One region of the Streptomyces sp. NPDC004732 genome, then DNA from elsewhere that is predicted to be linked to it. Evidence: riboswitches for the same ligand, from Rfam matches in the RefSeq annotation. Region 1 holds a riboswitch; each other region holds the start of a gene.

Region 1 (3,839 bases):
CTACGGGCAGCCGCAGGCCTACCCGGCCTACGGCTACCCGACGGCGTACCACAACCCCTACCGCCCCTAGGGCCTAGGCAGAGGCCGTGTTCAGCGCCGAGAGGTCGGCGTCCGTCAGCTCCAGGTCGGCCACCGCGAGCAGCGCGGGCAGCTGCTCCACCGTGCGCGCGGAAGCGATCGGCGCGGCCACGGTGGGCTGGGCCGCGAGCCAGGCCAGTGCCACGGTCGGCACCTGTGCGCCGTGGGCCTGCGCGATCTCGTCGAGAGCGGTGAGGACGCGGTCGCCCCGCTCGGTCCCCACGTACGCCTCGACGCGCGAGTACCGCGCGCTCTCGACGTGTGCGCCCGCGCGGTACTTGCCGGTGAGGAAACCGGCGGCGAGCCCGAAGTAGGGGACGGCCGCGAGGCCGGAGCGCGAGGCGACCTCCTGGAGGGGGCCCTCGTAGGTGTCGCGGGAGACGAGGTTGTAGTGCGGCTGCAGCGCGACGTAGCGCGCGAGGCCCTCGCGGTCGGAGAGGTCGAGGGACTCCTGGAGCCGCTCGGGGGAGATGTTGGAGGCGGCGATGGCGCGCACCTTGCCCGCCTGCACCAGCTCGTCGAGCGCGCCGATGATCTCCTCCACGGGCACCGACGTGTCGTCGAAGTGCGTGTAGTAGAGGTCGATGTAGTCGGTGCCGAGGCGTTGCAGGGACGCGTCGGCGGCCCTCTTGATGGTGTCGGCGGACAGGCCCTTGTATGCGGGGTGCGCGCCGACCTTGGTGGCCACGACGACGTCCGAGCGGTTGCCGCGCTCGGCCAGCCACTCGCCGATGAGGGTCTCGGACTCGCCGCCCTTGTTGCCGTCGATCCAGGCCGTGTACGCGTCGGCGGTGTCGATGAAGTTGCCGCCCGCCGCGGTGTAGGCGTCGAGGACGGCGAAGGACGCCGCCCGGTCCGCGGTCCAGCCGAAGACGTTGCCGCCCAGGGAGAGCGGGAAGACTTCGAGGTCGGATGAGCCGAGTGGGCGAAGAGGAGTCATACGCTCCTCAACGCCCCCGCCCCGGACGGAATTCCGTGCAGGGCACACCGGAATCAGGGCTGAGGAATCAGGGGTTGAGGAATCAGGGGTTGAGAAATCAGGGGTTGAGGCCCTTGCCCTGCAGCCAGCCGAGCGGGTCGATCCCGGTGCCGTCGGCCGTGTGGACCTCCATGTGGAGGTGCGGGCCCGTGACGTTGCCGGTCGCGCCGACGCGGCCGATGACGTCGCCCGTGGAGACCTTCTGCCCGGCGCTGACGTTGAGCGAGGACTGGTGGCAGTACCAGATCTCCGTGCCGTCCTCGAGTTCGAGCACGGTGCGGTAGCCGTACGCACCCGCCCAGCCGGCCTCCTTGACGGTGCCGGTGTGCACGGCCTTGAGCGGGGTGCCCGTGGGCGCCGCGAAGTCCAGGCCGGTGTGGTGGCCGGAGGACCACATGGATCCGGCGTCACCGAAGTGCGAGGTGAGGGTGTACGAGGAGGTGGGGATGACGTAGCTCTTGGCGAGCTTGGCCAGGCGCGCGGCCTCGGCCTTGGCCTTCCTTGCCTCCTCCTCCTTCTTCTTCTTGGCGGCCGCCTTGGCGTCCGCCTCCTTCTCGGCGGCCTTGCGCTGCGCGTCCGCCTCTTCGCCCGCCTTCTTGGCGGCGGCGTCCTCGGCAGCGGCCCGCACGGCGGTGTCCGCCTGGTCCTGCTGGTTCTCGGCCTGCTGCATGATGCGGGCGCGCAGGGCCTCGCCCGCATGGGTGTTGCCCTGCTCGGCGTCGGCGGCGCTGACGCCGGCGGCGGTGAGCGGGGCCGCGGCGGCCGCGGTGGTCGTGGTGTCCGACGTGTCGTCGCCGGATATCAGGGAACCCACGCCCGGCAGGGACTTGGCCTCGGGCAGCGAGTCCGTGACGACGCCGAGGTCGGGCATCGATATGGAGACCGGCGGCTTGCCGTCCTGCGCGGTGGCGATGCCGCCCGCGCCGACGGCGGCGATGACGCCCACGCCGAGCACGGTGGAGCTGCGGGCGAGCCCGCCGCCGCTCTTCTTGTGCACACGGTGCCTGCCGCGGACGGGACGGACGGACTCCTCGGTGGGGTTCCACTCTTCGAAGGAGCCCTCGTCGTACGAGCCGAAGTCGTCGTCATTCGGTACGTACACGGCTTGGGGGGCAGGCCGGTTGGACGCCACTGGGGCGCACTCCTTTCCTTCCTTCTCGCCTACCGGGTTAGCTGACGGGTTCGGAGCAGGAAGGTCTCCTACGAACAGCTGGCACGGATGCACAGCTGCCCGATTCACCCCATGTTGGTGGTTCCCCGGCTCCCTTTCGGGATTAGGCGCGTGCGCGCGGAGCCGACTCGAGTGACGGCTGGGACGACCGCGCTGCGTTATCGAACGTTAATAGACAGCGGGTCGGTATTCCAAGCCGTTCCGGTTGATCGTTAACGCTCTTCGGCCGTACGTACCGGGACACGAGGGTGTGGAACGGGGCGAGTTGACCCCATCTCTTTAAACACCGGAGCTTCACATTCCCTTGACAGTGCGTCAGATGTTATGCGGAGCGGTGTACTTCAGTTACCGGCCGTAACGTCGGTCGTGACGTCCGGATCCCCGGCGGCGGGACGCCGCACCGCGAGCAGCGCCATGTCGTCCGTCATCCCGCCCCCGGTGTGCCGCCGCACCTCCCCCGCGAGCGCGGCGAGGAGCGCGTGCGGACCGCCGCGGCCCGGGAAGATCCGCCCGCCGAGCCGGGTCGCGGGATCGTAGAACTCCCCCGTCACGTCACGCGCCTCCGAGAGGCCGTCCGTGTAGAAGAGCAGCAGCGCGCCGGGCGGCAGCTCCGCCTCGTCCGCACGGTCCGGCCAGGCCCCCAGATCGCCCATGCCGAGCGGCAGCGCGGGTTCGGTCGCCGACAGGACGCAGAGCCGCCCGTCGCCGCGCAGCAGCAGCGGCGGCGGGTGCCCGCGGTTGATGAGCCGCACGGAGCCCTCGCCGTGCCGGATCTCGGCGAGGACGGCGGTGGTGAACCCCTCGAACGCGTCGAGCCCCTCGCGCCGGGTGCCCTCGCGCGCGAGCGCCCGCTCCAGGCGCTGCGCGACCGCCTCCAGGGTGGCCTCCTGCTCGGCGGCCTCCCGGAAGGCTCCGATGACGACGGCGACGGCCGCGACCGCGCCCATGCCCTTGCCCCGTACGTCGCCGACGATGAGCCGTACGCCGTGCGGGGTGTCCTGCACCGCGTACAGATCGCCCCCGATGAACGCGTCGGCCTGCGCGGCCTCGTACCGCGCCGCGATGTCGAGCCCCCCGATGCGCGGGTCCGGCGTGGGCAGCACGGCGCGCTGGGTGGCCTCCGAGATGGAGCGGGCGATGGCCAGCCGGTCGTTGCTGCGGCGCACGACGCGGTTGATGACGATCGCGAGGGCGGCGACGGTCACCACGGTGACCACCTCGGTGACGGCCTCGACATGGCTGTTGACGGTGCTGCCGTAGTGCAGGAGGAGGACGGCACAGGTGGCTGCCGCGCCGGTCAGGACGGTGTTGAGCCGCGAGTAGAAGGGGGCGGCGATCAGCGGGGCGGCCGTGAAGAGGGGGGCCGCGGTGAACTCCGACGGGGTCGCCGAGTCGTACACGACGCCGACGACGAGGAGCAGGAGCGGCAGGGCGCGGACGAAGGCCCGCTCGGGCCCGGTGGCCCCACTGGCCCCGCTCTCATCGGGTCCTCCTCGCTGCCCCACCGCTTGTCTCCCGCCGAGTCCGCACCCATCACCGCGCTGCATTCAGGGTTCCCGCAGCGGCGGGCGGGTGCGACCTGGTGTGGGCCGACCGGGTGAGCGGCGAGCG
Region 2 (3,839 bases), on a different contig from region 1:
GGCGTCCCCCGCGAGGACCAGGACGACTTCCGCGACTGGGCGGGCATGATGATCCGGCACGGGGGAGGGCCGCGGGGCGGCGTGGCCCGGTCGGTGAAGAAGATGCGGGGCTACCTCGCCGAGCTGATCCACCGGAAGCGCCTGGAGCCGGGCGACGACCTCATCTCCGGTCTCATCAAGGCCTCCGACCACGGCGAGCACCTCACCGAGAACGAGGCCGCAGCCATGGCCTTCATCCTTCTCTTCGCCGGGTTCGAGACCACGGTCAATCTGATCGGCAACGGGCTGTACGCGCTCCTCACCCACCCCGAGCAGCGCGCGCGGTTCCAGCAGGCGCTGGCGGAGGGTGACACCGGGCTCCTGGAGACCGGCATCGAGGAACTGCTCCGTTACGACGGGCCCGTCGAGCTCGCCACGTGGCGGTTCGCGACGGAGGCGCTCACCATCGGCGGGCAGGACATCGCCGCCGGAGACCCCGTCCTCGTCGTGCTCGCCGCCGCCGACCGCGACCCCGCCCGGTTCGAGAATCCAGACACGCTCGACCTTTCCCGGAGTGACAACCAACACCTCGGATACGGGCACGGAATCCACTACTGCCTGGGCGCTCCGCTCGCCCGTCTGGAGGGCCTGACCGCCCTCACGACGCTGCTGCGGCGCCTTCCCGACCTGCAACTCGCGGCGGAACCGGATGATTTGCGGTGGCGTGGCGGGCTGATCATGCGGGGACTGCGCACGCTGCCCGTGAAGTTCACAACCGCACAGACAACGGTGTCCGACTGACGGCCCGTCACGACTGTGATGTTCACGTGATCTCCGCTGCATCGACTTGTGACAAGCGTTCGACTGCGACTACGTTCACGACGACTTGAGCGCCCCCGGCGCTCAAGTCGTCGCTGCAGTCTCGTGAAAGGCACCCGCATGCTCTCCGGCTCTGGTCGTCACCGACGCCCCCGCCAAGCCCCGGCCATCATCGTCGCGGCAGGAGTCACCGGATCAGCCATCGCCATCCCGCTGCTCGGCGCCACGAGCGCGAGCGCCGCCGACACCACGACGTGGGAGAAGCTCGCCGAGTGCGAGAGCGGCGGCGCGTGGAGCGCCAACCCCGGCAGCGGTTACTACGGAGGCCTCCAGCTCTCCCAGGACAACTGGGAGGCGTACGGCGGCCTCGACTACGCGCCGAGCGCCGACCAGGCGAGCCGCTCGCAGCAGATCGCCGTCGCCGAGCAGATCCTCGACGACCAGGGCACCGCCGCCTGGCCGAGCTGCGCCCCGATCGCGGGCCTCACCCAGGACGGCGCCGCTGCCGACGTCGACCCGGGCGCCCCGGTCACGCCGAAGCCCTCCGAGCCGTCCGGCTCGACAGACCCCGACGGCTCTGACGGCTCCAAGGGCGACAAGGACTCGGACAAGGGCTCGGGCAAGGGCTCGGACGACGACTCCGGCAAGGACTCCGACAAGGACTCCGGCAAGGGTAAGGACAAGGGCGAGGAGACCGGTGAGCCCTCGGACTCCGCCGACCCGTCCGACGGCCCGGAGGAGCCCTCCAGCGGCGCCGACGACTCCCGAGACAAGAATCACGACGAGTCCGGCGAAAAGGACCACAAGGACGACAAGGGTGAAGCTGGCGGCAAGGCCGACGGCAAGAAGGACGACTCCGGCAAGTCGGGCGAGGACGACGCCACTTCGCCCACGCCCGAGAAGTCGACCGACCCCGCCGACGAGGCGGACGGCTCCGACGACTCCGCGGGCCGCCACCGCGGCGACCGCGCGGACGAGAGCGAGGGCGCCGACGGCCGCTCCGGACGGCACGCCTCGCGCGGCGAGAACCGCTCCGGCGGAGTCGCCGACGGCGCCTACACGGTGCGCTCCGGAGACAGCCTCTCGGTCATCGCGGACGACCTCGGCGTCGACGGCGGATGGCACGAGCTCTACAGCGAGAACAAGAAGACCGTCGGGGGCGACCCGGACCTCATCCTCCCCGGTCAGAGCCTCGATCTGGGCGAAAAGTAACGGAAGTTGACGAAGAGTCGGGCGGGGGCTTCGCGTCGTATGTCTGGTTTGGCGCAAGTGAGAGATGGGTCTCAGAAGCCCTGATCGTCTTTGAAATTCCGGCGATCGCGTGTCTACGGTCGTCACCGCTCGCCACTGGTGGGCCCCGCCGGTCGGTACGCCGAATCCTGCCAACGGCCGGACGGGAACAGTCGTCGCTTTGAGCGCCGTAGGCAGGAGCGGGGGACCCAAGGTAAGTGCCGGAAACGGCTAGGGGTGAAGCCGCGCTCAAGGAGCGCGGCCGGGCAACCACATCGGCCCGAACCCGACAGCTCACCTCGCAGGCGTCGGTGAGGGGATCAACTCATGCTGCTTTCCGGCAAGGGCAAGCACCGCCGCCCGTCCAAGGCCACCCGTGTCGCCACGCTCGTCGGCGTGACCGGTGCGGCCGTCGCCGCCCCGCTGATGGCGGCCGGTTCGGCCAACGCCGCCACCGGTGCCGAGTGGGACGCCGTCGCCCAGTGCGAGTCCGGCGGCAACTGGTCCATCAACACCGGCAACGGTTACCAGGGCGGCGTGCAGTTCTCGCCGTCCACCTGGGCCGCGTACGGCGGTACGAAGTACGCGCCGACCGCCGACAAGGCCTCCAAGGCCCAGCAGATCGAGATCGCCGAGAAGGTCCTCGCGGGCCAGGGCAAGGGTGCCTGGCCGAGCTGTGGCGTCGGCCTCTCGGGCGCCTCGCCCAGCAGCGGCGGCGGCTCGCAGGAGCAGGCCCCGCAGCAGCAGCAGGCCGCGCCCAAGCCGCAGCAGACGCAGCAGCAGGCCCCGCAGCAGCAGGCCGCGCCGAAGCCGCAGCCCAAGCCGCAGACCGAGACCAAGAAGACCGTCGAGACCCCGACCGGCAAGACGGTCAAGAAGGGCGACGGCGAGTACAAGGTCAAGACGGGCGACACCCTGTCCAAGATCGCCGAGGCCAAGCACGTCAAGGGCGGCTGGCACAAGGTCTACAAGCTCAACGGCGACATCATCGACAACGCCGACATGATCTACCCGGGCCAGCAGCTCCACCTGAGCTGACCCCACCCGGTAGCGGCCGTGCCTCGGCGGACGCACGGCCGTACCCCCGTCCCCACGGGCTCCCCGCCCCGGTGCGCGTATCCCCCGTACGCACCGGGGCGGGGCCATGTCTGCCCCCGCGTCGGCCCTCCGCTGTTCGCTACTAGCGAGTAGAAAACGTGGCCTTACGCCCGGTTTCCAAGGTATTTGGGCCCTCGTCCGTCCCAGGGGACGGGCGGTCGGCTGGCCGAAGGCCCGGAGCCCGTTAGGCTCAGGAGACGCAGGGCCGACGCGGCCCGCGTAAATGCGTCACATCCCAGAAGGAGATGCTCGTGCCGTCCATCGACGTCGTCGTAGCCCGGGAAATCCTGGACTCCCGAGGCAACCCCACGGTCGAGGTCGAGGTCGGCCTCGACGACGGCAGCACCGGTCGTGCCGCCGTTCCGTCCGGTGCCTCCACCGGTGCTTTCGAGGCCATCGAACTCCGTGACGGTGACCCCAACCGTTACATGGGCAAGGGTGTCGAGAAGGCCGTCCTCGCCGTCATCGAGCAGATCGGCCCGGAGCTCGTCGGCTACGACGCCACCGAGCAGCGCCTGATCGACCAGGCCATGTTCGACCTGGACGCCACCGACAACAAGGGCTCGCTCGGCGCCAACGCCATCCTCGGCGTCTCGCTCGCCGTCGCGCACGCCGCCTCCGAGGCCAGCGACCTGCCGCTGTTCCGCTACCTCGGCGGCCCGAACGCGCACCTGCTGCCCGTCCCGATGATGAACATCCTGAACGGCGGGTCG
Region 3 (3,839 bases), on a different contig from region 1:
CCCTCACGGCCGTCCAGCGCGTCCTCGACATCACCGCGGAAGAGGTCCAGGAGGTCGCCGGGGCCCGGCTGCGCCCGGACAACCGCGCGGTGCTCGTGTACGAGCCCGTTGATGGGGCCGAGGAGGCCGCAGACGCCGCCGAGGGCGCCGAGGAAGAAGAGGAGGCGGCGAAGTGACCGAGGCCGCGACGATGCAGTTCCACCCCCAGCCCCAGGCCGGTACGGCCAAGCCCTGGGCCTTCCCGGCCCCCGAGCGCGGCACGCTGCCCAACGGCCTCACGGTCCTGCGCTGCAACCGCCCCGGCCAGCAGGTCGTCGCCGTCGAGATCCACCTCGAAGCGCCCCTGGACGCCGAGCCGGAGGGCCTGGACGGCGTCGCCACCATCATGGCGCGGGCCTTCAACGAGGGCACCGACAAGCACTCCGCGGAGGAGTTCGCCGCCGAGCTCGACCGCTGCGGCGCGACCCTCGACGCGCACGCCGACCACCCGGGCGTGCGGGTCTCGCTCGAGGTCCCGGTCTCCCGGCTCCCGAAGGCGCTCGGTCTGCTCGCCGACGCCCTGCGGGCCCCCGCCTTCGCGGACAGCGAGATCGAACGGCTCGTACGCAACCGCCTGGACGAGATCCCGCACGAGGCCGCCAACCCGGCGCGCCGCGCCGCCAAGGAGCTCTCCAGGCAGCTCTTCCCGCCGACCGCGCGCATGTCGCGCCCGCGTCAGGGCACCGAGGAGACGGTCACCGCCATCGACTCGGCGGCGGTGCGTGCCTTCTACGAGAAGTTCGTCCGCCCCGCCACGGCCACCCTGGTCGTGGTCGGCGACCTGGTGGGCACCGACCTGGACGCCGTCCTCGCGGACACCGTCGGCGCCTGGACCGGCTCCGCGGGCGAGTCGCGCCCCGTGCCGCCGGTGATCGCCGACGACCGCGGCCGCGTCGTCATCGTGGACCGCCCCGGAGCGGTCCAGACGCAGCTGCTGATCGGCCGCGTCGGCGCCGACCGGCACGACCGTGTGTGGCCCGCCCAGGTGCTCGGCACGTACTGCCTGGGTGGCACCCTCACCTCCCGCCTGGACCGTGTCCTGCGCGAGGAGAAGGGATACACCTACGGCGTACGGGCGTTCGGCCAGGTGCTGCGCTCCGCCCCGGACGGGACGGGCGCCGCCATGCTCGCCATCAGCGGCTCCGTGGACACCCCGAACACGGGCCCGGCGCTGGACGACCTCTGGAAGGTGCTGCGCACCCTCGCCGCCGAGGGGCTCACCGACGCCGAGCGCGACGTGGCCGTGCAGAACCTGGTGGGCGTGGCCCCGCTCAAGTACGAGATGGCCGCCTCCGTGGCGGCGACGCTCGCCGACCAGGTCGAGCAGAACCTGCCGGACGACTTCCAGGCGCAGCTGTACCGGCAGCTGGCCGCCACCGGCACCGTGGAAGCCACTGCGGCCGTCGTGAACGCCTTCCCGGAGGACCGCCTGGTGACGGTCCTCGTCGGGGACGCCGCGCAGATCGAGGAGCCCGTCAGGGCGCTCGGGATCGGCGAAGTGAGCGTGGTCACCGGCTGAGTGACGGTCGGCGTCGGCACTGAGCCACAGTCAGGACCTAGCGGGACCCCGGTGACCCTTTCGGCCACCGGGGTCCTCATATGTCCGGATTGGTATGGAGGTTGCCTGTCTGCCGTGTGGCGTGCGCTACAAAAGTCGCGTTCTGTTTGTCGATTGAAAGATGCCCCGTTTAGCGTCGACCCGGCTGTTCGTCGCGCAGTACGCCGCATCCGCGGCACCGGACAGTCATCGCCGAGTCCCCGTACGGCGCGAGCCAGGGGAGCCGGGGACCCACATGTCCCCTGGGGTGAATCGGGCACCTTGCCGCGAGGTGAGGGACCCGTAGGAGACCTTCCTGCTCCGAACCCGTCAGCTAACCCGGTAGGCGAGAGGGAAGGAAAGGAACACCCGCCACATGGCGTTCACCCGTGCCACCGGGAAGCACCGTCGTCCGAGTCGCATCACGCGGACCACCGCGAACGTCGCAGGTGTCGCGGCGCTCACCACCACCGGTGTCATCGGAGGCCTTGCCGCCCCCGCGCTCGCCGCCGCCGACGAAGCGGCCGTGGAGCACACCGGACTCACCCAGGCGATATCCGTCGGCGACTCGCTCGCCGAGAGCGTCGACGCGCAGGCCGCCGCGCAGCGCCAGGCCGCCGACGACGCCGCTGCCGCCAAGAAGGCCGAAGAGGCCGCCAAGAAGAAGGCCGCCGAGGAGAAGCGCAAGGCCGAGGCCGAGGCCAAGGCGAAGGCCAAGAAGGAGCGCGAGGCCAAGGAGCGCGCCGCCCGCGAGGCCGAGCGCAAGCGCCTGAACACCTACGTCTCCCCGGTCTCCGGCTCGTACGTCTCCACGGGCTACCAGACCGGCGGCGCCATGTGGTCCTCCGGCAGCCACACGGGTGTCGACTTCCACGCCGCGTCCGGCACCGCGGTCCACGCGGTCGGCTCCGGCACCGTCGTAGAGGCGGGCTGGGGCGGTGCCTACGGCAACAACGTGGTCATCAAGATGAACGACGGCACGTACACCCAGTACGGCCACATGTCGTCCCTCGGCGTCACCGTCGGCCAGACGGTCACCCCGGGCCAGCAGATCGGTCTCTCCGGGTCCACCGGCAACTCCAGTGGCCCGCACCTCCACTTCGAGGCCCGCTCCGGCGAGGAGTACGGCTCCGACATCGACCCGGTCTCGTACCTGCGCTCGCACGGCGTCAAGGTCTGATCCGAAGCGGACGACCGACGCGGTCGACCCGCGCGGATGCCCCCGCAGCACTTCACCGAAAGCCCCGGCTCCTTCCGAGCCGGGGCTTTCGGCGTTCCCCGGCCATCGTTGCCCGCCGCCCGTTCTTGGCCAAAAGATATCCATGGATTTCTGTCCGCCGTCGGAAATTCCGGCGCTCTGCAATAGAGTCACGGAACGAGCGTCGGTCGACCGCGTGTCGCGGGGATTAAGGCGGAGGTCCGGTCATGCGCGTTCCCGCGCACTCGGTATGCACAGCCATTCGGGACGACATAGTCGCCGGTGTATATGAGAGGGGCGGCAGGCTCACCGAGGAACTCCTCGCGCGGCGCTACGGAGTCTCCCGCGTCCCCGTGCGCGAGGCCCTGCGCACGCTGGAGGCCGAGGGCTTCGTCGTCACCCGCAGGCACGCGGGCGCGTGCGTCGCCGAGCCGACGGAACAGGAGGCCGCGGACCTCCTGGAGGTCCGGACGCTGCTGGAGCCGCTCGCCGCGGCACGGGCCGCGCAGCGCCGCACGGACGCACACCTGAAGGTCCTGCGCGGACTCGTCAGGCTGGGCCAGCAGCGCTCCAGGAGCGGCCGAGGGGAGGATCTGCGTTCACTGGGCGGCTGGTTCCACGAGACGCTCACCCAGGCGTCCGGCAGCCCCGGCCTCACGGCGCTGCTCACGCCGCTCCGGCACAAGATCGCCTGGATGTACGTCGTCGAGACCCCGGCGGCACCGGACGAGTCCTGGTCCGAGCATGCGGCGATCGCCGACGCGGTCGCCCGCCGTGACGCGGAACGGGCGAGGGCGCTCACCGCGGCACACGTCGAACGGGCGCGCGCGGCCCACCGATTGCGGCCCGCGCGCCGGGGCGGCCGCGTGAGGGATTCGCAACATGCCGTAAACACGGTGAGTCTCCGGAATTAACGGAGGCGCCGTATACAAAGAGGTGTCGTAAGGGGAGTCGTCTTGCGATCAATTCGCGGCAATTCCGCCCGGCCCCACGGTGTGCACGAAAACGACGTACATGAAAACGATGTGCATGAAAAATCAAGCGCATACGTCAATGGGGTCACCC

The links. A riboswitch is a leader RNA that binds a small molecule or an ion and turns the genes downstream of it on or off. The one in region 1 is predicted to bind cyclic di-AMP.
Positions count from the first base shown of each region.
Region 2: another riboswitch for cyclic di-AMP. It lies ahead of ABZV77_RS29335 (transglycosylase family protein); the one in region 1 lies ahead of ABZV77_RS40380 (M23 family metallopeptidase).
Region 3: another riboswitch for cyclic di-AMP. It lies ahead of ABZV77_RS03780 (M23 family metallopeptidase); the one in region 1 lies ahead of ABZV77_RS40380 (M23 family metallopeptidase).

Region 1 covers NZ_JBEXJR010000023.1:8,962-12,800, forward strand. Annotated here, with positions in the region: gene ABZV77_RS40370 (PrsW family intramembrane metalloprotease) at 1-70, shown strand, start outside; gene ABZV77_RS40375 (aldo/keto reductase) at 74-1,018, opposite strand; gene ABZV77_RS40380 (M23 family metallopeptidase) at 1,116-2,189, opposite strand; cyclic di-AMP (ydaO/yuaA leader) riboswitch at 2,201-2,348, opposite strand; gene ABZV77_RS40385 (PP2C family protein-serine/threonine phosphatase) at 2,570-3,733, opposite strand.
Region 2 covers NZ_JBEXJR010000010.1:119,648-123,486, reverse strand. Annotated here, with positions in the region: gene ABZV77_RS29345 (cytochrome P450) at 1-780, shown strand, start outside; gene ABZV77_RS29340 (transglycosylase family protein) at 919-2,010, shown strand; cyclic di-AMP (ydaO/yuaA leader) riboswitch at 2,205-2,351, shown strand; gene ABZV77_RS29335 (transglycosylase family protein) at 2,356-3,066, shown strand; gene eno (phosphopyruvate hydratase) at 3,372-3,839, shown strand, end outside.
Region 3 covers NZ_JBEXJR010000001.1:921,349-925,187, reverse strand. Annotated here, with positions in the region: gene ABZV77_RS03790 (pitrilysin family protein) at 1-176, shown strand, start outside; gene ABZV77_RS03785 (pitrilysin family protein) at 173-1,558, shown strand; cyclic di-AMP (ydaO/yuaA leader) riboswitch at 1,778-1,940, shown strand; gene ABZV77_RS03780 (M23 family metallopeptidase) at 1,953-2,756, shown strand; gene ABZV77_RS03775 (GntR family transcriptional regulator) at 3,002-3,688, shown strand.